2 regions of the Halobacillus sp. KGW1 genome follow, and region 2 is predicted to be linked to the other one. Evidence: riboswitches for the same ligand, from Rfam matches in the RefSeq annotation. Region 2 holds a riboswitch; the other holds the start of a gene.
The links. Region 2 has a riboswitch for cobalamin ahead of AXG56_RS16055 (ABC transporter substrate-binding protein). Riboswitches for the same ligand answer to the same signal wherever they lie in the genome.
Positions count from the first base shown of each region.

Region 1: linked by a shared signal. The riboswitch ahead of AXG56_RS05720 (DUF4430 domain-containing protein) and the one ahead of AXG56_RS16055 (ABC transporter substrate-binding protein) in region 2 are both predicted to bind cobalamin.

Region 1 covers NZ_LSOC01000002.1:980,720-991,816, reverse strand. Annotated here, with positions in the region: gene AXG56_RS05750 (pseudouridine synthase) at 1-714, shown strand, start outside; gene resA (thiol-disulfide oxidoreductase ResA) at 768-1,319, shown strand; gene AXG56_RS05740 (cytochrome c biogenesis protein ResB) at 1,349-2,980, shown strand; gene ccsB (c-type cytochrome biogenesis protein CcsB) at 2,999-4,186, shown strand; gene AXG56_RS05730 (response regulator transcription factor) at 4,265-4,981, shown strand; gene AXG56_RS05725 (ATP-binding protein) at 4,981-6,759, shown strand; cobalamin riboswitch at 6,809-6,986, shown strand; gene AXG56_RS05720 (DUF4430 domain-containing protein) at 7,134-7,535, shown strand; gene AXG56_RS05715 (ECF transporter S component) at 7,542-8,066, shown strand; gene sigX (RNA polymerase sigma factor SigX) at 8,167-8,703, shown strand; gene AXG56_RS05705 (hypothetical protein) at 8,696-9,784, shown strand; gene AXG56_RS05700 (helix-turn-helix transcriptional regulator) at 9,866-10,306, shown strand; gene AXG56_RS05695 (ferredoxin) at 10,349-10,597, opposite strand; gene AXG56_RS05690 (helix-turn-helix domain-containing protein) at 10,728-11,097, shown strand, end outside.
Region 2 covers NZ_LSOC01000004.1:222,786-233,882, reverse strand. Annotated here, with positions in the region: gene AXG56_RS16100 (hypothetical protein) at 1-248, opposite strand, end outside; gene AXG56_RS16095 (helix-turn-helix transcriptional regulator) at 248-439, opposite strand; gene AXG56_RS16090 (MerR family transcriptional regulator) at 558-1,397, shown strand; gene AXG56_RS16085 (MATE family efflux transporter) at 1,454-2,806, shown strand; gene AXG56_RS16080 (hypothetical protein) at 2,893-3,192, shown strand; gene AXG56_RS16075 (GNAT family N-acetyltransferase) at 3,289-3,822, shown strand; gene AXG56_RS16070 (cob(I)yrinic acid a,c-diamide adenosyltransferase) at 4,009-4,554, shown strand; gene AXG56_RS16065 (cobyrinate a,c-diamide synthase) at 4,554-5,909, shown strand; gene AXG56_RS16060 (cobyric acid synthase) at 5,906-7,381, shown strand; cobalamin riboswitch at 7,465-7,639, shown strand; gene AXG56_RS16055 (ABC transporter substrate-binding protein) at 7,783-8,766, shown strand; gene AXG56_RS16050 (iron ABC transporter permease) at 8,729-9,799, shown strand; gene AXG56_RS16045 (adenosylcobinamide amidohydrolase) at 9,796-11,097, shown strand, end outside.

The DNA of each region.
Region 1 (11,097 bases), on a different contig from region 2:
AAAGTGATCGCTCACGCAGGGATTGCATCAAGAAGGAAAGCTGAGAAATTGATCGCCGATGGAAAAGTAACGGTCAATGGTGAAGTGGTGACAGAACTCGGCACGAAGGTAAGCAGGAATGATGATGTCGAGGTGAACGGTGTACCGATTGACAAAGAAGAGCCTGTTTATTATCTCCTATATAAACCGAGGGGTGTCATCTCCAGTGTAAGTGACGATAAAGGGAGAAAGGTCGTAACGGATTACCTGCCGGAAGTGACGGAACGTATTTTTCCTATCGGCCGCCTGGACTATGATACATCCGGATTGATTCTACTTACGAACGATGGTGATTTTGCAAATTTGCTTATGCACCCGAAACATGAAGTGGACAAAGTGTATATCGCAAAGACGAAGGGCGTTCCGACAAGAGAACAGCTCCAGCAGTTGAAAAGAGGAATGAAGGTAGACGGCGATTACTTGAAGGCCGTACACGCCAAAGTTCAATCCACGGACTCCAGAAAGAACACGGCAATTGTCCAAATCATCCTTCATGAAGGGAAGAACCGCCAAGTGCGCCGGATGTTCGAAGCCATTGGTTTTCCTGTGGACAAGTTGAAGAGAGAAAGATACGGCTCGCTTGACTTGCGTGGAATGAATGCAGGGGATTACCGGCCGCTGAAGCCTCATGAAGTGAAACAGCTGAGACAGCTGGCGGAAAAAAATGTTGAATAACGTTCAAATTTAAAATTTCCATTCAATGGTATAATAATCTGGGGGTGGATAAAGTGAAGGAAAAGACATTGGCCAAGAAAAAAAAGCGCTTACTCTTTCGTTCGTTTATGCTGTTGGTCATGGCTGGTCTTGTCGTCTTTGCCATCTTTGCAAATGGGAAGGAAGATAAGGAAGTTATCGCCAAGGGGGAAGAGGCGCCTGATTTTCAATTGAAAAAATTTGGAACAGAGGAAACCGTCCGGTTAAGCGAACTGGAAGGTAAAGGCGTTATGATAAACTTCTGGGCTACCTTTTGTGGTCCTTGTAAAGAGGAAATGCCTTATATGCAGGAACTGTATCCGGAATATAAGGAAAAAGGTGTGGAGATATTGGCGATCAATCTCGATTCCACCGATCTCGTAGTAGATAAGTTTATCAACCAATATAATCTTACTTTCCCGATTCTTAGAGATAAGGATGGGCAGGTTATGGAATTGTATAATATAAACCCCCTTCCTTCCACTTTATTCATCACACCAGACGGGGATATTGAAGAACAGGTAATTGGTCCATTGACGTTGGATAAATTGGAAGGTTACCTGAAGAGGATTACGCCGGAGGAGTAGATTTTACACGATATTGTGAGGTTTTGTTAATGAACGAAATTACCTGTGAGTGTGGGCATGTGAATCCGGAAGGGACTGTGTTATGTGAGTCCTGCGGAAAACCTGTCGAGAAGAATCAACATATTGATGGCAATGATCAGAAAGAGCTGCTCAACATGAGGTATGACGGGAGCGCCCGTCGTTCGAAGACCTACAACAGGACGATCATTGATAAGATTTGGAATTTCTTTTCTTCTGTAAAAGTCGGAGTCTGGCTGATCTTCCTTACTGTTTTTGCATCTGCCGTTGGCACGATACTCCCTCAAGAAATGTACATACCGCAAAACGTAGATCCAAGTACACACTACCGTGACCAATATGGAATGTTCGGTCAGATTTATTACCAGCTGGGATTCCACGATTTATTTTCGTCCTGGTGGTACATGCTTCTGATTGCCATGATCGGCATATCGATCATTATCGCGAGTATCGACCGCTTCTTCCCATTGTATAAAACCTTGAAGAGACAGAAACCGAAACGTCATGAACTATTCATGAAGAAACAGCGTATTTTCGGAGAGACGGTTCGGGATGATATCGACACGGAATTATTCAAGCAGAATTTGAAGAAACGCCGGTATAAGGTTACGGAGGAAAATGGTCATCTGCTCGCTGAAAAGAACCGCTTTGCCAGATGGGGGCCTTATGTCAACCACATCGGCTTAATCGTTTTCTTGCTGGGAGCGCTTTTACGCTTCGTACCTGCTTTGTATGTCGATGATTTCATATGGGTACGGGAAGGGGAAACGGCACTGATCAACGGGACGGATGGTCAGTTTTACATTAAAAATGAAGCGTTTACCTTGGAAACTTATGATAAAGATAATCCGGAAGATGCCAGGTTTAAAGAAGCGCTGGAGAATCAGGAAGGTGCCATTCCAAAGACCTTCCGGACAGATGCTGTCATCTATGAGCGGACGAATCAGGGTGTTACCGGTGCGGAACCGGAGCTGAAAGAGTTGAAAGAAGGCGCCGCTACGATGAACAATCCGCTGAAATTCGATGATTATGCACTTTATCAGGCAAGTTATCAACTGGATGAGTTTAAAGAGATGAGCTTTAAGATTCATGATAAAGACGATGACGAAACCAATTACGGGGAGTTCACTGTGGATTTGACAGCACCTGCTTCGGAATACAAAGTTGGAGATTATCGTGTGGAGATTGCCAACTACTTCCCGGATTATGAGATGGAGAACGGGGAGCCGGTATCCGCCTCTAAATATCCACGAAACCCTGCTTTTGTCTTTCATGTTTATCCTCCCGGCGAGACGGAACCGGAGACGAGTTTCCTCGGGATCGGTGCAAATATTGACGCCGGAGGGGACAATCAGTATAAACTTGGTCTTACAGCTTTCGATGTTCGGGACGTCACCGGATTAACGGTAAAGAAAGACCACACGCTTTGGCTCATTGCCCTCGGAGGTGCCATCTTCATGATTGGTGTCATCCAGGGTATGTATTGGAACCACCGCCGCATTTGGCTGCAACCCCGTGAAGACGGGGTATGGGTTTCCGGACACACAAACAAAAACTGGTACGCTTTGAGAATGGAGATCGATAAAGCCATCGAAGGGACCAACATAGAATCACCGAAAGACCAATATGAAATGAAATCATAGATAGTCAGGAGGATGGATATGGGGGACTTGACGACGATTAGCGGCAATTTGCTGTATGCAGCTTTTTTTATCTATTTGATCGCAACTTTTTTCTTTGCAGGAACGATAAGAGACAAGAAGAAAGGGCGGAGTAAACTAGCGGGGAATATTGGTATCACCCTCGCAGTAATCGGTTTTCTGACTCAGGTCGGGTATTTCATTACACGATGGATGGTAAGCGGACATGCACCGGTAAGTAACTTGTTCGAGTACACCACCTTCTTCGGGATGATGCTCGTCTTTGCGTTTATTGTTTTATATTTCATCTATCGGTTGGATCTGCTGGGATTGTTCGCACTGCCGATCGCGCTGCTTCTGATTGCGTTCGCCAGTATGTTTCCTACGGAGATATCACCGCTGGTTCCTTCCCTTCAGTCACATTGGTTATACATCCATGTGACGACGGCTTCGCTTGGACAGGGGATTTTATCCGTCAGCTTTGTTGCCGGTTTAATATTTCTTATAAGGCAGGTCGATCAATCAAGGCGGTCGAAACATACCACATGGCTGGAATTTGTTATTTATATTATCGCAACCACCATCGCTTTTATTGTCCTTTCCTCTACCTTCAATGCTATAGGGCACGAAACGACGTTTGAAGCCCCGGTTGAGGGTCAGGTGAAGGAAATTGTCTATTACATGCCGGCGATCGCTGGTCCTTCCGGTGGAGAAAAAGTATCCGGTGACAATTTCGGGCCTCTCTTTGAAGTACCGGAGTGGATGCGAGGAGAAGACGCTGCGAAGAAATTAAATACGTTTATCTGGGCAGTTCTCGGAGGTCTTGTTGTGTATTGGGCGGCACGGATCATTCTGAGAAAACGGATTGCAGCAAGTATTCAGCCTTTGTTAAACAAGGTGAATCCTGAGGTCGTGGACGAAGTTTCCTACCGGGCCGTAGCGATTGGATTTCCGGTTTTCACACTCGGGGCGCTTATTTTCGCCATGATTTGGGCACAGCAGGCGTGGGATCGCTTTTGGGGCTGGGATCCAAAAGAAGTGTGGGCCTTGATCACCTTCTTCTTTTATGCAGCCTATCTGCATCTTCGCTTGTCACGGGGATGGCAGGGAATGAAATCCGCTTGGCTTGCTGTCGGAGGATTTGGTATTATTATGTTTAATCTCATTGCTGTGAATTTAATTATATCCGGTTTACATTCGTATGCGTAAACGAGAAGCCCGGCAGGGGGACGAAATGTCCCGCCTGCCCTTTGTCTAACTTAGAATATACAGTCGGAGGTAGGTAACATGGAACAAGAAGCAAGAATACTGGTCGTTGATGATGAAGAGCGTATCCGTCGGTTGATCCGCATGTATTTGGAAAGAGAGCACTACGAGATCGATGAAGCAGAGGATGGAGAAGAAGCTCTGCAAAAAGCGCTGAACAATGATTATGACGTCATTTTACTCGATTTAATGCTGCCCGGAAAAGACGGGATAGATGTATGTCGGGAATTAAGAGAGAAAAAAGCTACTCCAGTAATCATGCTTACCGCAAAAGGTGAAGAAGCCAACCGGGTTCAAGGATTCGAGGTCGGTACAGACGATTATATAGTCAAGCCGTTCAGTCCGAGGGAAGTAGTTTTGCGTGTGAAGGCATTGTTGCGGAGAGCATCCTCGACCAAATTCCTGGAAACAGATACGCAGGCGAGAAATGTATTGGTGTTTCCGCATATGACTATCGACAATGATGCCCACCGGGTGACTGCGGAAGGGGAGGAAGTTTCCCTGACTCCGAAAGAGTACGAGCTGTTGCATTTTATGGCGCAGTCACCAGACAAGGTTTTCGACCGCGAGCAGTTGTTGAAGGAAGTATGGCAATATGAGTTTTTTGGTGACTTAAGAACGGTGGATACCCATGTCAAACGCCTGAGGGAGAAGCTGAGTAAAGTCTCTCAGGAAGCTGCAGGGATGATTGTGACTGTTTGGGGAATCGGATATAAGTTCGAGGTCAGCGGAGACTGATGTTCTGGCGGAGTGTTGTCGGGAAACTCTGGTTCACCATCCTCCTGCTTGTATGCTTCGTCCTTTTTATCCTTACCATTCTGCTGCTTGAGTTCTTCCAAAACTATCACATACTCGAAGCGGAAAGCGATCTGCTTCAGACAGCCGACAAGATCTCTCAAGTTGTCGACCGCTATGAATCTGATGAAGACCTTCTGCTTTCATCGACTATTTTAGTTAAAGATCCAGCGAGCAGCGCAGTCATTGTCTGGGGACCCGGCGACAGTCTTTTCGCTGAAAGTGAATCCGAAGCGATGCCGCAGCTTGATGATGCGTGGTTTCGGAAGGACCCTGAACTTCGGGCCGTTATGGAAAACGGTAAAGACGTCAAAAAGATTGCAGATATGCAGGAGCATGCCTCCGGTGTGATGGTAGTTGGAACACCTCTTGAGAATAGCTCTGGAGCGGTCTTTGTCTATCAATCGCTCGACACCGTAGAAGAGACCTCGGAGCAAACGACGAAAATCATATTTCTTGGAGCAGGGATCGCGATTATTTTAACTACAATTTTTGCCTTTTTCCTGTCTACGAGAATAACAGCTCCACTTATTAAAATGAGAAAGGGAGCTATGGAACTCGCTAAGGGAGAGTTTCATACGAAAATCCCGATCCGAACGCATGATGAAATCGGCGAGCTTGCCATGGCTTTTAATCGGATGGGAAGAGAGTTGAAATTTCATATTAATGCTTTGAATCAAGAGAAAGAACAACTCTCAGGGATCCTGCGTTCCATGGCGGACGGTGTCATAACCATCAATCGTCAAGGAGATGTGCTCATAACGAACCCTCCAGCCCAGCAGTATTTGAAAGCCGCTGATTTCGAACGGGATCCGTCCCGGGATAAGGAAGAGGAGCTTCGTCTGCCGGAGCCTTTAAAAGAGCTCTTTCAAAGTGTTATAACAGAGGAACATGAATCCATGGTGGAAGTATCCGTACAAGGTCGCTCATGGGTGATCATTATGACCCCTCTCTATGACAGGGAAAAGGTTCGTGGCGCCGTCGCGGTTCTGCGTGATATGACGGAAGAACGGAGACTAAATAAGCTTCGTAAAGATTTTATAGCCAATGTTTCGCACGAACTACGCACTCCAATTTCTATGCTTCAGGGATACAGCGAGGCAATTGTGGATGATATTGCAGAAACTAAAGAAGACAAAAACGAGCTGGCTCAGATCATTCATGATGAATCCCTCAGGATCGGCAGATTGGTCAACGAGCTGCTGGATTTGGCCCGTATGGAAGCGGGGCATATTCAGCTCGCTCATGATACGATCGAAATGGGACCGTATATGCAGAAGATTATCCGGAAGTTCAGTGGTCTGGCAGGTGATAAACAGGTGAACCTTACGCTTGATCTTGCTCCTGAACTCGGCAGGCTTACCTTTGATCCGGATCGTATTGAACAAGTGTTCACGAACTTGATTGATAATGCCATCCGCCACACGGAAGAAGGCGGAGAAGTAAATGTGACGGTCGTTCCAGACGGGAATGACTGGGTCGCTTCGGTAAACGACAGCGGTATGGGCATTGCTGAAGAAGACCTGCCATTTGTATTTGAACGCTTCTATAAGGCGGACAAATCCAGGAAGCGAAAAACGAAGGATTATAAGAAAGGAACCGGTCTCGGTCTCGCCATTGCAAAGAACATCGTCGAGGGGCACGACGGGGAGATCAGCGTCCACAGCAGGCTTGGGGAAGGGACGACCTTTACCTTCCGCATCCCTTTCATTCATGGGTAATCCCCTTATTGCCAATTGTGACGGTTTCGTGTACGCTTAAAAAGGAACTGTATAAAATGAGAATTCAGGTGTCTGAAAGACTTAAAATGGGAATCCGGTAAGGAAACCGGAACTGTCCTCGCAACTGTGAGTGCCGACGAAAAGGTGGATCCACTGTGGATAACGGGAAGGAGCCTTGGAAGGATGACGCACGAGTCAGTAGACCTGCCTGATCTCGCGTTTCAATACTTCGAGGATTGAGTATTTGAGGCAACCGATCGGTGAATGGCGGCCAGTCCCGCTTCTATTGGTTCGTCTTAGAGCTTGTCCCAACAGGGGCAGGCTCTTATTTGTGGCTACTCAAAACCCTCAAAAAGACAGAAGGGGAGAAAAAAATGTTACAGAAATGGTATCGCCTGATGATGGCGGCCTTCCTTGCCGTCGGTGTTTTGGCAGGATGCGGCGCGCAGGAAGATGAAGAAAAGAGTGCAGAAACGACCGAACAGCAGGAACAGGAAATTACCGTAGAGGTGGAGCTTTCACAAGATAATGGTGCCGAAGAAATTGCTTCTGAATCAATTACTGCCGAAGAAGGTGCGAATCTGATGGAGGTGATGGAGGACAATTTCAAAGTGGAACAGTCCGGAGGATTCATCAACTCCATTGAAGGTGTTGGAGGCGATGAAAAGAAAGCATGGATGTACACCGTCAATGGAGAAGAAGGTCAAGTCGGCGCAGAAGATTATGAATTGAAAGATGGAGATCAGGTTACCTTCGATTATCATGCGTGGGAATGACCAACTATGAACACATATAAACTGACGTTGATTGCCATGCTGTCAGCATTAGCTGTTGCGGGCCGAATGGCTCTTGCCAATATTCCTAATGTCCAGCCTGTAACGGCGATTATTATCATCGCCGGATTTTGGCTGGGTCCAGTTGGAGGTGTACTGGTTGCTTTCGTAACGACACTGACTTCCAACCTCCTCCTCGGCATGGGTATGTGGACCGTATGGCAGATAACAGCCTGGGGTTTAATCGGTGTCGGAGCAGGTATCTTAGGTAAGATTCTTCCTAAGCTTCCGGTATGGTTGTTATCTGTATATGGTTTTTTGAGTGGTATCTTCTATGGCTTTGTCCTGTCTCTCACGATGCATGTCGCAGGACAGCCCTTCTGGGCCTATTATCTGGCAGGGATTCCTATGGACATCAATCATGCGGTTTCAAACACTGTTTTTCTGATTGTTATGGCTCCTGTATTAGGACGGTTGTTCAGACGTTACCCATTAACAAACCATAGATTGGACCCAGCAGGAAAGCTGCCCTAGAACAGGGTAGCTTTTTCTTTTTTTTTCGTATTAGTATAGGTAGTGTAACGATCTCCTATTTGTTACGACTATATACATAGGTGATTCAGGGGGTACTGTTTTGAAATCGTTCTTTGATGAACTGTATAAGCAACATCACCGGGATTTATTTCAATTTCTTATCTATATGGTCAAGGACCGTGCTGTTGCAGAAGATCTCGTGCAGGAAGTGTACATACGTGTCATAAAATCCTATCATTCCTTTCGAAAGCAAAGCTCAGAAAAGACGTGGCTGCTTTCCATTGCCCGTCACGTGGCCATCGACTATTTTCGGAAGCAGAAGAGAAAAAGGGATCGTATTATAGAAACATTTGATTGGACGAAGAATAAGGAGAGCTTACGCGATGGTCTCCCTCTGCCTGAGGAAGTGGCTGTAATGAACGAAGAGGTGAAGGAAATGTACAGAGCTTTGGATAAGTGTTCTTTTAATCAGAGGAGTGTGCTCATACTCCGCTATTTGCAGGGAATGTCCATTCAGGAAACAGCAGAGGCTCTTTCTTTCAGTGAAAGCAAAGTGAAAACGACGCAGCATCGTGGTATGAAAGCCTTGAGAACCCATATAGAAAAAGCGAGGGAAGGAGGAGGAGACATTGAGTAAGAAAAAAATATCAGACCAGGATGTGAAGCAGTGGCTTTCTCAGTTACCTTCTTTGGAAGACAAAAGGGAGCAGGGGGAGGTGTATCGCGCTGTTGAAAGAAGGATAAATCGTGGTGTGAGGAAGAAGCGGCACCGGATTGTTCCTCTATTATCTATTCTTACCGTTCTCTCTCTCCTTGCAGTCTCTCTCCCGTTTGTTCAGGAAATCCTGCAGCCCCTTCCTGAACAAGGGGCGCAGCAAACAGACACGAGGGAAGGGGAATTTGTCCCATTACCACCCGTTTTGGAAGGAGCTGGATTGGATATGCCGACACATACACTGTCACTGGTTGCAGATACCCGCAAATCCGGGATGAGGGTGCAGGCCTTCCCGGACAGGAATGGAGAGTTCGTCATTCCAATCACACTCGCTTCCGAAGAAACGAGAGTGGACCCAGACACTTTCGGACTTTCTCCGCGTACTGTTCCTGAAGTGGATTACGAGATAGATGAAGAGAATGGAAAAGCGAGAGCGGTATTTCCTGAGAACTATCAAGTCAGCGGGAGTTCATGGGCTAGGTCTGTCGTGGAAAGTGTGAGGTGGGAATTATCCGGATATGCCTCAGATTCCGTTGATGTGAAGACTTCTGACGGGAAACAGGTTGCCATCGGTAATTATGGTGTGACCGATAAACTGCCTGTAGTTTCAGAAGAAACGTATTATTTTCTTATTTATCACTATGATGCTTCCACAAAATCGCTGCTCACTCCCGTACAAGCAGATGATGATGCAGACTTTTCGGATCTCCTTACAGAGATGGGAAAGAATGCTCCTTTTCCACAGCTTGAGTCTCCAATTCCAGATCATGTTCGTTTGTCCGTCGTTAAGGAAGATAAAGAGCGTTTGTATCTTGATGTAGATCACCATGCCTTCAAGGATGAAAGGGAAAGAAGGGAAATGGTGGATGCTTTGCTTGCAACGGCATTTTCGGCCGGTTATCGGGAAGTGAAGTTCAGCGGCCTGGAACGAGAGAAAGGTGCCTACGATTTTCGTCACCCTATACCTACTCCTGAGGTTATTAATCTTCTCGCTCCGAATTGATGGTCAATAGTCAAAGCCCTGCAGATAGTGGACAGCGATGAATCATGTTAAAATGGAAATATCAAAAAGGGGAAGATGGGAATGGACAAAGAACAGTTGATAGCAATCATCTCCGATAAGATAAAACTGATACGTGTGGAACAGGGCTACACACAAGATCAAATGGCGGTGATCATCGGTGTCTCGAAAAAAACGCTCGTGCAGATTGAAAAAGGGCGTATTTTAGCGGGATGGACGACCGTAGTGGCCGTCATCGCACTGTTTCCGGGAAGTAGTGTGTTAAAAGCAGCCTGCGGTGATTCCCCGCTGGAAACGGCATTGACTATTGCCCATCAACGGTACGAGTGGGAAGCTTCTCGCCAAGAGGAATGGTACTGGAAGCCTTTGGAGGAGAAAGGCAGTGTTGTCATGGAGCAGCACGCTGTAAGCGGCCATTACCGGATTAGTGACTATAATACAGGAAGACGTTTCACCAGTGTGGATCGTACAGAAGCAGAAATGACTCTCGACCGTTGGACTTAACTGTAAAAAAAAGCCCCTGCCGATATCGGGAGGGGCTGCAAACTATTCGTGTTTCAAAGGGTCTCCGTCAAAGGGTGTGTCGGCAATTTTTATTGAATCTGTCGGACACCCTTCGAAAGCGTCTTCCATATCTTCTTCATACAGTTCCGGGACCTCGAACGATCCTTTGTTATCATCGAGTACTGCATAAGCAATTCCCTCATCATCATAATCATATATGTCAGGTGCAGCTGCGCCGCATGCCCCGCATGCGATGCACGTATCCTGGTCCACAATAGTGAACTTAGCCACCGTGAAATCCTCCTTTGTCCAAACGATTATTAAATAGACAGATTTACATAAGTACACCATTCATTGTAAATCCAGCTTATATACTTTTCAATAGGAAGCACCTGACCGGATACAGGAAGGAGGGGAAGTCGTGTTTCAATACTTACTGTTGACATGTATAGAGAAACTTAGAGGCGAGCGGACGGTTTCCGGGATTTTTCACCTGCTGACCGGGAAGCGATCTTCCCAAACGATGCAGGATGCGAAAGGGTATCGTCTGGACAATTATTTTGCCGTATATACAAATTTAGAAAGAGAGTCGCTGGATAATGAAATAGGGAATCTGGAGCGTCGCGGCTGTATCCGGATGGAAAACGATGCTTATCCCGTTTTGACAGTGCATGGGAAGAAAGCGTTGGAAGAGTATGCCGGCCCTCTTCTTACTGCATTTGATGGGATGGCAAAACACACCATTATCCATGTATTCCGTCAGCGGCTGAATTTATTGATACAGACGTGGA
Region 2 (11,097 bases):
TCAGAGATGTCGGTATGCTCTATCCCTTTAAATACATAACGGAAATAGGTGTATGCCATCACGAATACAGGGGTAAGCAGGACGGAAATTTCATTAAAAGATTGGGAATTCCACCATATGTTGTTCATAAGTGTAAGTGGCAGAAGGAGAAGTACAGTCAAAAAAGCCGCTTCTGCCATAAAGTAAACGATTTGTGAACGTTTGTATTCATCCTTCGGTAAGAAATAGTTGAGAAATGACTGGACCATTATGATTCCTCCCAGAATAAATCATCTAATGTTTTATCAAGTTCTTTGGCAATCGCGATACAGAGCTGAAGGCTGGGGTTATAGGTGCCTTTCTCAATCAGGCCGATTGTCTGTCTTGTCGCTTGGACACGTTTGGCAAGCTGGGCTTGAGTCAAATCCTTTTCTAGACGTGCCAGTTTGATTTTGTTCACTTTCGTATCACCCAATCATGTTAAATATATATTGCTTATGTAATTTATATATTACATTCAGCGATTGATTTCTGCAAGGGTATAAGGAATAATAAAAGAAAAAATGGATGGGATGTTTATGAGAAGAAAGTTCCGTATAGGAGAGATTGCCGGCCTCTTCCAGTTACCTGCTTCAACGCTGCGTTATTACGATGAAATCGGCATTTTTAAGCCGAAATACACGGATGACTCAAGCAGATATCGTTATTATACCGTCGATCAGTTTCCGGTATTGGATACCATCATCTTTATGAAAAAGAATGGATTTACTATGAAGGATATTCAGGAGCAGCTGAAAGAGAGGACTCCTGAAAATACGAAAGAACGGTTGGAGCGGAAGCTGGATGAAGTGAGAATGGAAAAGCTGCGGCTATCGATAGTAGAAGAAAAGATTAAGAATAAAATTTCGACCATAGAACAGGGCCTTACATTAATGTCGCAGCCCTCTATGACCTATCAATGGTTTCCTGAACGGCCCGTTTCCTATATATATAATGATGAGCCGATTGATTTGAAGGAGGCTTCCGACGACATCTACGTGAAAGATTTGGAATATCATTCCTTGTCAGGGATCATGTATGACGGATTCTTCACGGGGGACTTCGGCACGATTGCAGATATGGATAGTCTGGATGGTGAGGGACCGGTAAAGTATCGCTCAGTCTTTGAACTCCTGCACAAGGATAAGGAAAAACCGGAGTCCTCCTTTTTAGCAGAAGGGATGTATGCGTGTTATCCCCATAAAGGGAAGTATGAAGCAATAAAGCAAAGTTATCGGTTTATGTTGGAGCAGCTGAAAATAGAAGGCTGTGAAATAATAGGAAACGCTGTGGAAATCAGCCTGCTTGATGAATCGGTGATCCGCAATGAGAAGGATTATATGACATGGATCCAAATACCTGTCCGTAAAAATGATTGACCTTGAAGTAACTTGAAGGTTTATACTTTCTCTTGTAAACAGATACGGGAGGAACCATGATGACAAATACACACAGCATTTTGCAGCATCAACCAGTAAAAAAAGTATTCTTCCAGTATTTCTTTCCCTCTTTGTTCGGAATGATGCTGATGTCCATCAATATCCTGATCGACGGAATTTTCGTCGGTAACGGGGTCGGTGCGGAAGGTCTTGCCGGCGTCAATTTAGCCATGCCGGTTTTCTCGCTTATTTTTTCCATTGCTTTATGGATCGGTATCGGTGGCGGAACGCTGTATTCCATCCGGATCGGGGAACGTCAGATGGAACAGGCGCGGAGTGTTTTTTCTCTGTCTCTTATAACGACGATCCTCATCCTTGCTCTCATCGGTACGGTCGGATATTTTCAAGTGGAAGCGGCAGCCCGAATGTTAGGGGCGAACGCAGAGACGCTCTCACATACAGTGGAGTACTTACAGGTCCTTTTCTCCCTTGGGTGGCTTATTGCCCTGCAGCAGCTGCTTAGTATATTCGTTAGAAACGATGGAGGCCCTGTGCTTTCGATGGTTGCACTTGGGATAACAGCAGTCACCAATATCGGTTTGAATTATTATATGATTTTCATATTGGGTCTGGGCGTGTTTGGTGCTGCCTTGGCCACCATTCTTGCGAGTGTTCTCGGTATTTTTGTTTTACTCATCCATTTCTTTCGCAGTGACACAAAACTCCGACCTTTTGCTTTCCAGTGGAGCTGGTCTGGTCTGGGTGCGATTTTCTCGATCGGATTTCCAAGCTTCCTTGCAGAGGCGGGGGCGCTTGTCTTTGTTGCAGCGTATAACCTGGCAATCGTAAGCATGCTCGGAACGGATGGAGTCGCCGCTTTCTCCGTTATCAATTATTTGCACGGCTTCATGTTCCTGTCGTTCTTCGGAATCGAATCGGCGCTTCAACCGATGATCAGTTATTATCACGGCGCTAAAGAGAGAGGCCGGATTCGGGAGAGTGTGAAGATTGGGGAGGTTACTGCTTTGGTAATGGGCGTCGTACTGCTTGTTGTCGGACTTCTCGCAGCGCCGCTTCTCGTATCGTTGTTCGGTCTTGAGTCTCAACACGTCCGCTCGCTCGCCGTAGACGGAATTCGATTGTTCTTTATTGCTTATTTATTCCTTGGCTTCAACTTTGTTTATATGACCTATTTTCAATCGATCGGACAGATCCGCTCTTCCACCCTCATCATTCTGCTCAGAAGCTTTGTACTTCTGCTTCTGTTCTTATGGATTCTGCCGCTGTTCCTCGGGCCAGCCGGCGTTTGGCTGTCTTTGCCGATGGCGGAGATGGTTGTTGCATTCTTGTTGGTTATTTATGTGAGAAGACGCGTAGTAAATCACATAGGCGGTGCGGAAACAGGTTGATCGTATTGGGTAATATTTACAAATTTAATTCTAGGATATATGATGAAACTCGGAATCTATCGATAAGAGAATAGAGGAGAGTGACTATGAGAAAGCGTATAGTGATTCTGACTGTTTTCGCTGCTTTATTGGTATTCGCCGGATGTAATGTTTTCGGGCCTTACAATCTTTACTATGAATGGAATGAAGAAGGGGTTCTGGCGGATTACTTGGAAGAAAGCGATCAGTTTCAATCAGAAGACATTGATTCTATTAACTACTTAGGATCGGACACGTTCGAGATTACGACCGGAGACGAAGATCATATCGTGAAACGGGTTTACACCTCCATGATGAACGGACATTGGGACGTGTTTCAAGCGTCCGGATCTGAAGCCGATTTCTAATACGAACGTAGAACAAGAGTTAGGGAAGGGGGAAACGATGCGCAGAGAACCGACGTTTCTAAAGGAGTAGAACAGAAGCGAAGGGAGAGAAAGAGATTGATAGAAGAATGGTACACCGAACGATTACATCTGCGTCCATGTAAAGAAGCAGATGCGCCGTACCTATTCGCTGTATGGTCCGATCCGGAGGTTGCGGAATTTATGAATATCGAACCATTCTCCAGCCGGGATCAAGCCGTCCGTATGATCGCTCTTATGAATGCACTGGCTGAAAAGGGAGAAGCCATTCGTTATTCCCTCGAGACTAAAAACGCAGGACGTATCATCGGGTCCTGTGGTTATAATGCGGTGAACGATAGTGCCGGAACAGTAGAAATCGGGTATGAGATCGCCAAGGCTTACTGGCGGCAGGGCTATGGTACAGAAGTAGTTTCCACTCTTGTAGATCATGCGTTTCATCGCTGGGGGATGGAGCAGGTGGAAGCCAAAGTACATCCTCAGAATGAACCATCGACCCGCTTGTTGGAGAAGCTTGGCTTTATCTTTTCAGGCACATTATGGGAGGAAGATGAAGCCACTGGCGGGAAGGAAGAAATGCTTCGTTATGTTAAAAGGAAGTTCCATGATTGAGCAGAAATAAAAAGCAGGCCGGCGGCCTGCTTTTTTGTTGAAAAAAATTGTTCAGCCTTGAATCCCGCTCTGTCCATCATTTTCGTGTGAAAGAAAAGGGCGCCTGCTTTTTTTAATGTCGTTCCTTTGCTATGATCATAGAGATTCTGTGTGATTATTCAGAAAAAATAAAAAGGAGTGAATGACATGGCAAGAGCAAAACGGAAAGGATTGACTCTGGTTTACACCGGAGATGGAAAAGGAAAGACAACAGCTGCCGTCGGACTGACGGTGAGAGCGGTCGGGCAGGGAATGAACGTAAAAATCCTCCAATTCATCAAATCGAAGAAACGGAGCTATGGAGAAATGAAGGCGCTTGAGAAGCTGGGTGTGGAAATGGTGCAGCTCGGAGAGGGGTTCACCTGGCTGAAAACTCCGGATGTACATAGGGAAGCGTTGAAGTCCGGGTGGGCGGAAGCGAAACAAACCGTCATGTCCGGCGAGTATGACGTGGTCGTCCTTGATGAAATAAACAATGCCCTGGCGATCGACACATTCCCGGTCGATGATGTACTGCCATTGGAGGAAGTGCAGGAGCTGATCCGCCATAAACCGGAGCACGTTCATCTTGTCCTTACAGGGAGAAGTGCCAAGGAGGAAATTAAGGAGCTGGCCGATCTTGTTTCCAATGTGCACGTCGAGAAGCATTACTACGATGAAGGAGTGCCGGCGGTGCGCGGCATTGAATATTGATGAGAAAACGCTTGGTGATAGCCGGCGCAGCCAGCGGTGCCGGTAAAACGACGATTACACTCGGGTTAATGGCGGCATGGAAGCAGCAGGGATGGAACGTACAGGGATTCAAGTGCGGACCGGATTATATCGATCCCAGTCTTCATAAAGCGGTAACGGGGCGGCCGGCGCGGAACCTGGATAGTTGGATGCTTCCGGATGACGTGTTGGCGGAAGTGTTTCAAAAAGGAAGTGACACGGCAGATATCTCGATTGTCGAAGGAGTCATGGGACTGTACGACGGTAAGTACGCGACATCCAATCAAGGGTCGACCGCGGAAATCAGTCAGAAAATTGATGCACCTATCATTCTTGTCGTTGACTGCAGTAAGATGGCAAGAAGCGCCGCAGCCATCGTGAAAGGATACCAGTTATTTGATGACACGACGGACATTGCCGGTGTCATTGCAAGTAAAGTCGGAAGCGAAGGGCACTATCGGATTATCAAAGAAGCGGTAGAACAGGAGTGCGGTATTCCGGTGTGCGGGTACCTCCCTCGCATGACAGAGTTAGAGATGCCGGAACGACACCTTGGGTTGATCCCAGCCATTGAAAGGGGAGAGCTGGATGACCTTTTTAACAAGATGGGAAGAGCCGTCATGGAAACCGTAGATATGGAGCGACTGCTGCAGATAAGTGAGAGTAAGCCTTGGATGGAGGTTCCCCCTTCGCCGTTATTTCAACAGCAGGCTTCTTCTTCTCTTAAGATAGCGATTGCGGAGGATAAGGCGTTCAACTTCTATTACCCGGAAAATCTCGAACTTTTGGAGGCGCGCGGTGTAGAAGTGCTTCGTTTTTCTCCGTTAGCTGGAGAGAAAATTCCTAAAGTGGCGGACGGCGTTTATCTGGGCGGCGGCTTTCCTGAACTTTATGCCGAACGACTCTCGGAACAGAAAGACATGAGAAAAGCGTTCCTGGCTCGCGTCGAAGAAGGGCTTCCTGTCCTAGCGGAATGTGGAGGATTCATGTTTTTAACAAAGGCCATCAACGGACATGCCATGGTTGGGGCTATTTCCGGGGACATGCATATGCAGGAAAAGCTGGCTGCTGTCGGATACAGGGAAATCCATGGAGGACCCGGGAATTTTCTTCTTCCTGAAGGGGAAACCGCAAGAGGTCACGAGTTCCACTATTCTGTATATCGCCCGGATGAGGAGCATACGCCGGCCTACTTCGTTAAAGGAACATTCGGAGAAGGGACAGAAGGAGTCATTCATAAGAATATTGTCGCAGGGTACACGCATATACACTTTGCATCGAACCCATCCGTTGTGGATGCTTTCCTGAATAAATGCAGGGAGGTTCGCAATTCATGAAGGCCGTACCAATTATGATCCAGGGCACACACTCAGATGCGGGGAAAAGTATGATGGTTACGGCTTTGTGCAGGATTTTTGCACGAAAAGGATATGCTGTCGCCCCGTTCAAGTCGCAGAATATGGCGCTCAACTCCTATATCACTATAGATGGCAGAGAAATCGGACGCGCGCAGGGGGTGCAGGCGGAAGCAGCCGGTGTCGAGGCAGAGACGATGATGAACCCTGTATTGATCAAGCCGACGAAGGATGATGAATCCCAAATTGTCGTCCATGGGAAGCCGCTCCGGAATATGAAAGCATCCGAGTACCGGAAGGAATATTACGAGACTGCCAAACAGGTAATACGAGAAGCTTATCAATCTTTAGCTGGTCGTTTTGAAAGAATCGTAATCGAAGGTGCCGGAAGCCCGGCAGAAGTGAATTTAAACGACCGTGAACTTGTCAATATGAGTATCGCAAGAATGGCGGATGCTCCGGTCATCCTTGTAGGGGATATCGACAGAGGAGGCGTATTTGCAAGCCTTGTCGGAACCCTGCAGCTGCTTGATCCGGTTGATAGAAAGAGAGTGTGCGGTGTAATCATCAATAAATTCCGCGGAGATGTGTCTCTGCTTCAGCCCGGTTTGGATTGGTTTGAAGCGTATGCAGGTATCCCGGTTCTGGGTGTCGTTCCGTTCCTGGAAGATGCTGCGATGGATGCGGAAGATTCCTTAAGTCTCCATCAATACAGCCGTTTCCCCGACGATGCCAAGGATTTGGATATCGCTGTCATTCATCTTCCGCGCATTTCTAATTTTACAGACATCGATCCGTTTCGGTTTGAAACGGACTGCCACGTACGGCTTGTTCAAAAGCCGGAAGAATTGGGAAAACCCGATTTGATCATTCTTCCCGGAACGAAAAATACGCTGGAAGACTGTCAGTTCATGAAGGAGCTGGGGTTGGACCGCGCTGTCAGAAGGCTTCACCTTCAAGGAACCATCATCTTCGGGATTTGCGGCGGCTATCAAATGATGGGGGAGAAGATCCATGATCCTCAAAAAGTAGAATCTGAAGCCATCGAAGTGGAAGGGATCGGGATTTTTCCACTAAAGACGACAATGCTTACAGAGAAACGGACGGTTCGCTCAAGCATGAAGGTTCATTTCTCGGGAGAAGAGCTGAATATTCAAGGCTATGAAGTCCATATGGGACAGACAGAGAGGACGGGGGATGTCGATTCCTTCCTTGATGGTTCCGTAAGCGACGGAGCATATGGGACGTATTTTCACGGTGTGTTCCATAACGACAAGTTCCGCCATCTGTTTCTCAACCAGCTCAGGAAACGAAAAGGATTGCAGGAGGCGGAAGCGCACGTGTTGTATGAACAACTCCGGTTGGAAGCTTATGATCGTTTAGCAGCGCACGTCACAGGTTTTTTAGACGTAGATAGACTGGAAGACATAATGGAGCAGTACCAGCGTAGATAGGAGCAGAAGCAGGGCCCCTATGAAGGCTATGACAAGATTTACTTTTTTCCGACGGGATTCTATAATAGAATCATCACAAAAATTCGAATATTCCGCGATCAGGTCCTACATGCTGTAGGTGAAAAGGGAAATCGGTGTAAATCCGATGCGGTCCCGCCACTGTAACGTTGAGGAAAGCTGCGTGCCACTGTTTGTACGGGAAGGGCAGCTTGACGATGAAACGGAGCCAGGAGACCTGCCTGACGTGTTCGAGAAGAGACTTTCGGGTTAAAGGTCTGCTTCGAACGAGCGTGATGTGTGCGTTTATTTATCAGCGTGTATCATTCCGCCTCCTTCGACGACCGCCTTTTTCTTAGAGAATGGCGTTTTTTTGTGAGCAAAAATAGGGAGGGGAAAGATACATGAAAAGAACACACTGGTTCATGCCGTTTGTTATGGGTATGCTTCTGATGTTTGCTGTCGGTTGCAGTGATGATTCCAATGAAACGGAGCAGGGCGCAGATGCTGGTGCGGAGGAAACGACTGATCAGCAGGGAAATTCTGCCGAATTCCCGGTCACGGTCACAGACGGAAGTGGAGAGGAAGTTACCATCGAAGAGGAGCCGGAGACGATCGTATCCTTAATACCGAGCAACACAGAAATTACATTTGCGCTCGGTCAGGGCGATAAGTTGATTGGTGTCGATACATACAGCAACTATCCGGAGGAAGCAAATGATATAGAAAAAATTGGAGCTCAGGAAATGGATGTGGAGAAGATTTTATCTTTAGATCCGGATCTTGCGCTGGTGACAGATTTCCACCAGGAGAATAATCGCGATATTCTAGATAAATTCGAAGAATCCGGTATCGACGTTGTTGTTGTCGACAGTGCGGAGTCTTTTGATGCTGTATATGACCATATCGAACTGCTTGGTGATGTGGAAGGGGCATCCGAAGAAGCGGATGAGCTTGTAGGCGACATGCAGTCCAGCTTGGAAAAGATCAAAGAGAAGGCAGAAGCTGTCGAGGAAAAGAAACGGGTTTGGGTGGAGGTCGCTCCTAGTCCTGATATTTATACAACCGGTACAGGAACCTTCATGAATGAGATGCTGGAGGCGATCCATGCCGAAAATACGGCTGCCGACCAGGAAGGTTGGGTGAAGATGACGGAAGAGGAAGCCGTACAGAAGAATCCTGATGTCATCATCACCACTTACGGCTACTATGTCGATAATCCGGAGGAGCAGGTGCTTGACCGAGCGGGATGGGCGGAAGTTCCTGCCGTGAAGCAGGAACAGGTCTTCGATGTGAATAACGATACGGTGACGCGTCCGGGACCGCGTTTGATCGATGGAGTAGAGACGCTTGGAAAGCTCATTTATCCAGAAGTATTTACTGAATAAGATCGGGTGGATGTACATCTTGTTGGGAGGGTTCGTACTTGGTGCGACCCTTCTTGGCGTTTTAAACAGCAGTGTCGATTTCCCGATCCCGGTTGTCCTCGATCTTCTGCTTAATAAAACGCTCGGGATTACTTTGCGGGAAGAGACAGTCGAGAAATCCACCGAACTGATCATTTGGGAAATACGGTTTCCACGGGTACTGCTGGCGCTTCTCGTAGGTGCTTCCCTTTCCATTGCAGGTGCTGCTTTCCAAGGATTGTTGAGGAACCCGCTGGCTGATCCGTACACAATCGGCGTTTCGTCCGGTTCCGCCCTCGGTGCTGTATGCGTGCTGTATTTCCAAATTACGATTTCGTTTCTAGGCGAATTCACGCTGCCGGTTGTAGCGATTATCTCCGGATTCATCACGATGCTTATCGTCTTCGGGGTGACCCACCTGGCCAATCGAACGCTTGCGATCGAGACGATCATTCTGGCTGGTATTATCGTTAGTTCTTTCATCAGTGCGGTCATTTCCTTAATCATTGCCTTGAGTTCAAGAGAAGATATGCGGCAGATTCTTTATTGGCTGATGGGGAATGTCGGGATGCGGGGATGGAGTCATGTCCAATTGCTTCTTCCGTTTTTCGTCGTTGGGGTCCTGCTTCTCCTGTTCAAAACGCGCGAATTAAATGCGATGGCGCTTGGTGAGGAGTCTGCCGAACACTTGGGAGTGCACGTGAATCGAGGGAAAGTGATGGTCATCGTCGGCGCATCGCTGTTGACAGGGGCTGCCGTCGCCGTATCCGGACAAATAGGATTCGTCGGACTGGTCATCCCTCATTTCATCCGAATGCTTGTTGGGCCCAACCACCGCCATGTCCTGCCGTTATCCACGCTTGCCGGCGGTGGTTACCTGATTCTCGCCGACTTATTTGCACGGACGATTGTGGCACCGGAAGAATTGCCGATTGGTGTCATCACCGCCCTGATCGGCGCACCGATCTTTGCTTTACTTATGATCAGAGAGCGATTCAGGAGGAACGAATCATGATAATGATGAAAGGTGTATCAGGAGGATATCAAAGCAAACGGATTGTCCATGATATTGATTTGTCGATTGAAACCGGCCGGTTCTTTACATTGCTTGGTCCGAATGGAAGCGGAAAGACGACCCTGTTTAAATTAATTACAGGGATACTGCCGGCAGCGACGGGAACTATTCAACTGTTCGGCAGGTCTCTGCATACGTTTTCTCCCCGGGAAAAGGCAAGAATGATGGCTGTGCTCTCCCAGGAATCGTATGTGGAATTCGACTTTACGGTCAGAGAAATCGTTACGCTTGGAAGATATCCTCATCAACGAGGGTGGTTAAAGCACACGACGAAAGAAGATCTTCGTATCGTGGATGCTGTAATGGAAGAGACGGATGTCCGCCGCTATGAGAATCAACCGTTCCGTACCTTGAGCGGTGGAGAGAAACAGCGGGTTCTGCTCGCAAAGGCATTGGCGCAGCAGCCGAAGATCCTTTTCCTGGATGAGCCGACAAACCATTTAGATATCAAGCATACAGTCGTCATGCTGGAACATTTGAAGAAGCATCAACGGGATCATGATCTGACGATTGTGGCAATCCTCCACGACCTGAATACGGCCGCGTTGTTCGCAGATGATGTCGGGTTACTGCAGCAAGGGAAACTAGTCGCAACAGGGGATCTGTCCTTGCTGCAGCAGGAGGATTTATTGCAGGAAGTGTACGATGTTCCTGTCCATCATCATTATCACCCGGAAATACCGAAGTCACAAATCGTGGTAACACCCAATCAGGAGACGGGTACGATCCCGGATTATCAAATCATTCAAAATGCGGAATGGATACATCTCCAATTTACCCGGCCGCTTCGGACGATGGCAAACAGCGTCATTGGCGGTGGTATCGGCTGGTCTACGGACTTTTGTAATTTTCATGTAGATTTATCCTACGACTGCCGGGAACCGGAAACGGATGTCATCAGCTGGATGAAAACAAGAGGCGTCGATCCCGCTCAAACAATTGGAATGATGACCGCTGTCCATCTGCAGGACTATGTCATCTGTAAAGAAAACGTTCAGGGTATCGGTGTAATGGCTGTAGTGACGGCAGGGGTCGGTAATGCGGTCGATATTTCGAGAAGAAGAGAACTGGGTGCAATCCAGCCGGGTACGATCAACATTATGGTTTTTGTTGATGCTCATTTGACAGACGGTGCCCTCGTCAATGCCGTTCAATCCGTGACAGAAGCTAAGGTGAAAGCGTTGGCAGACCGGTCTGTCCTGGATCCAGTGACGGGATCGACAGCGACCGGTACATCC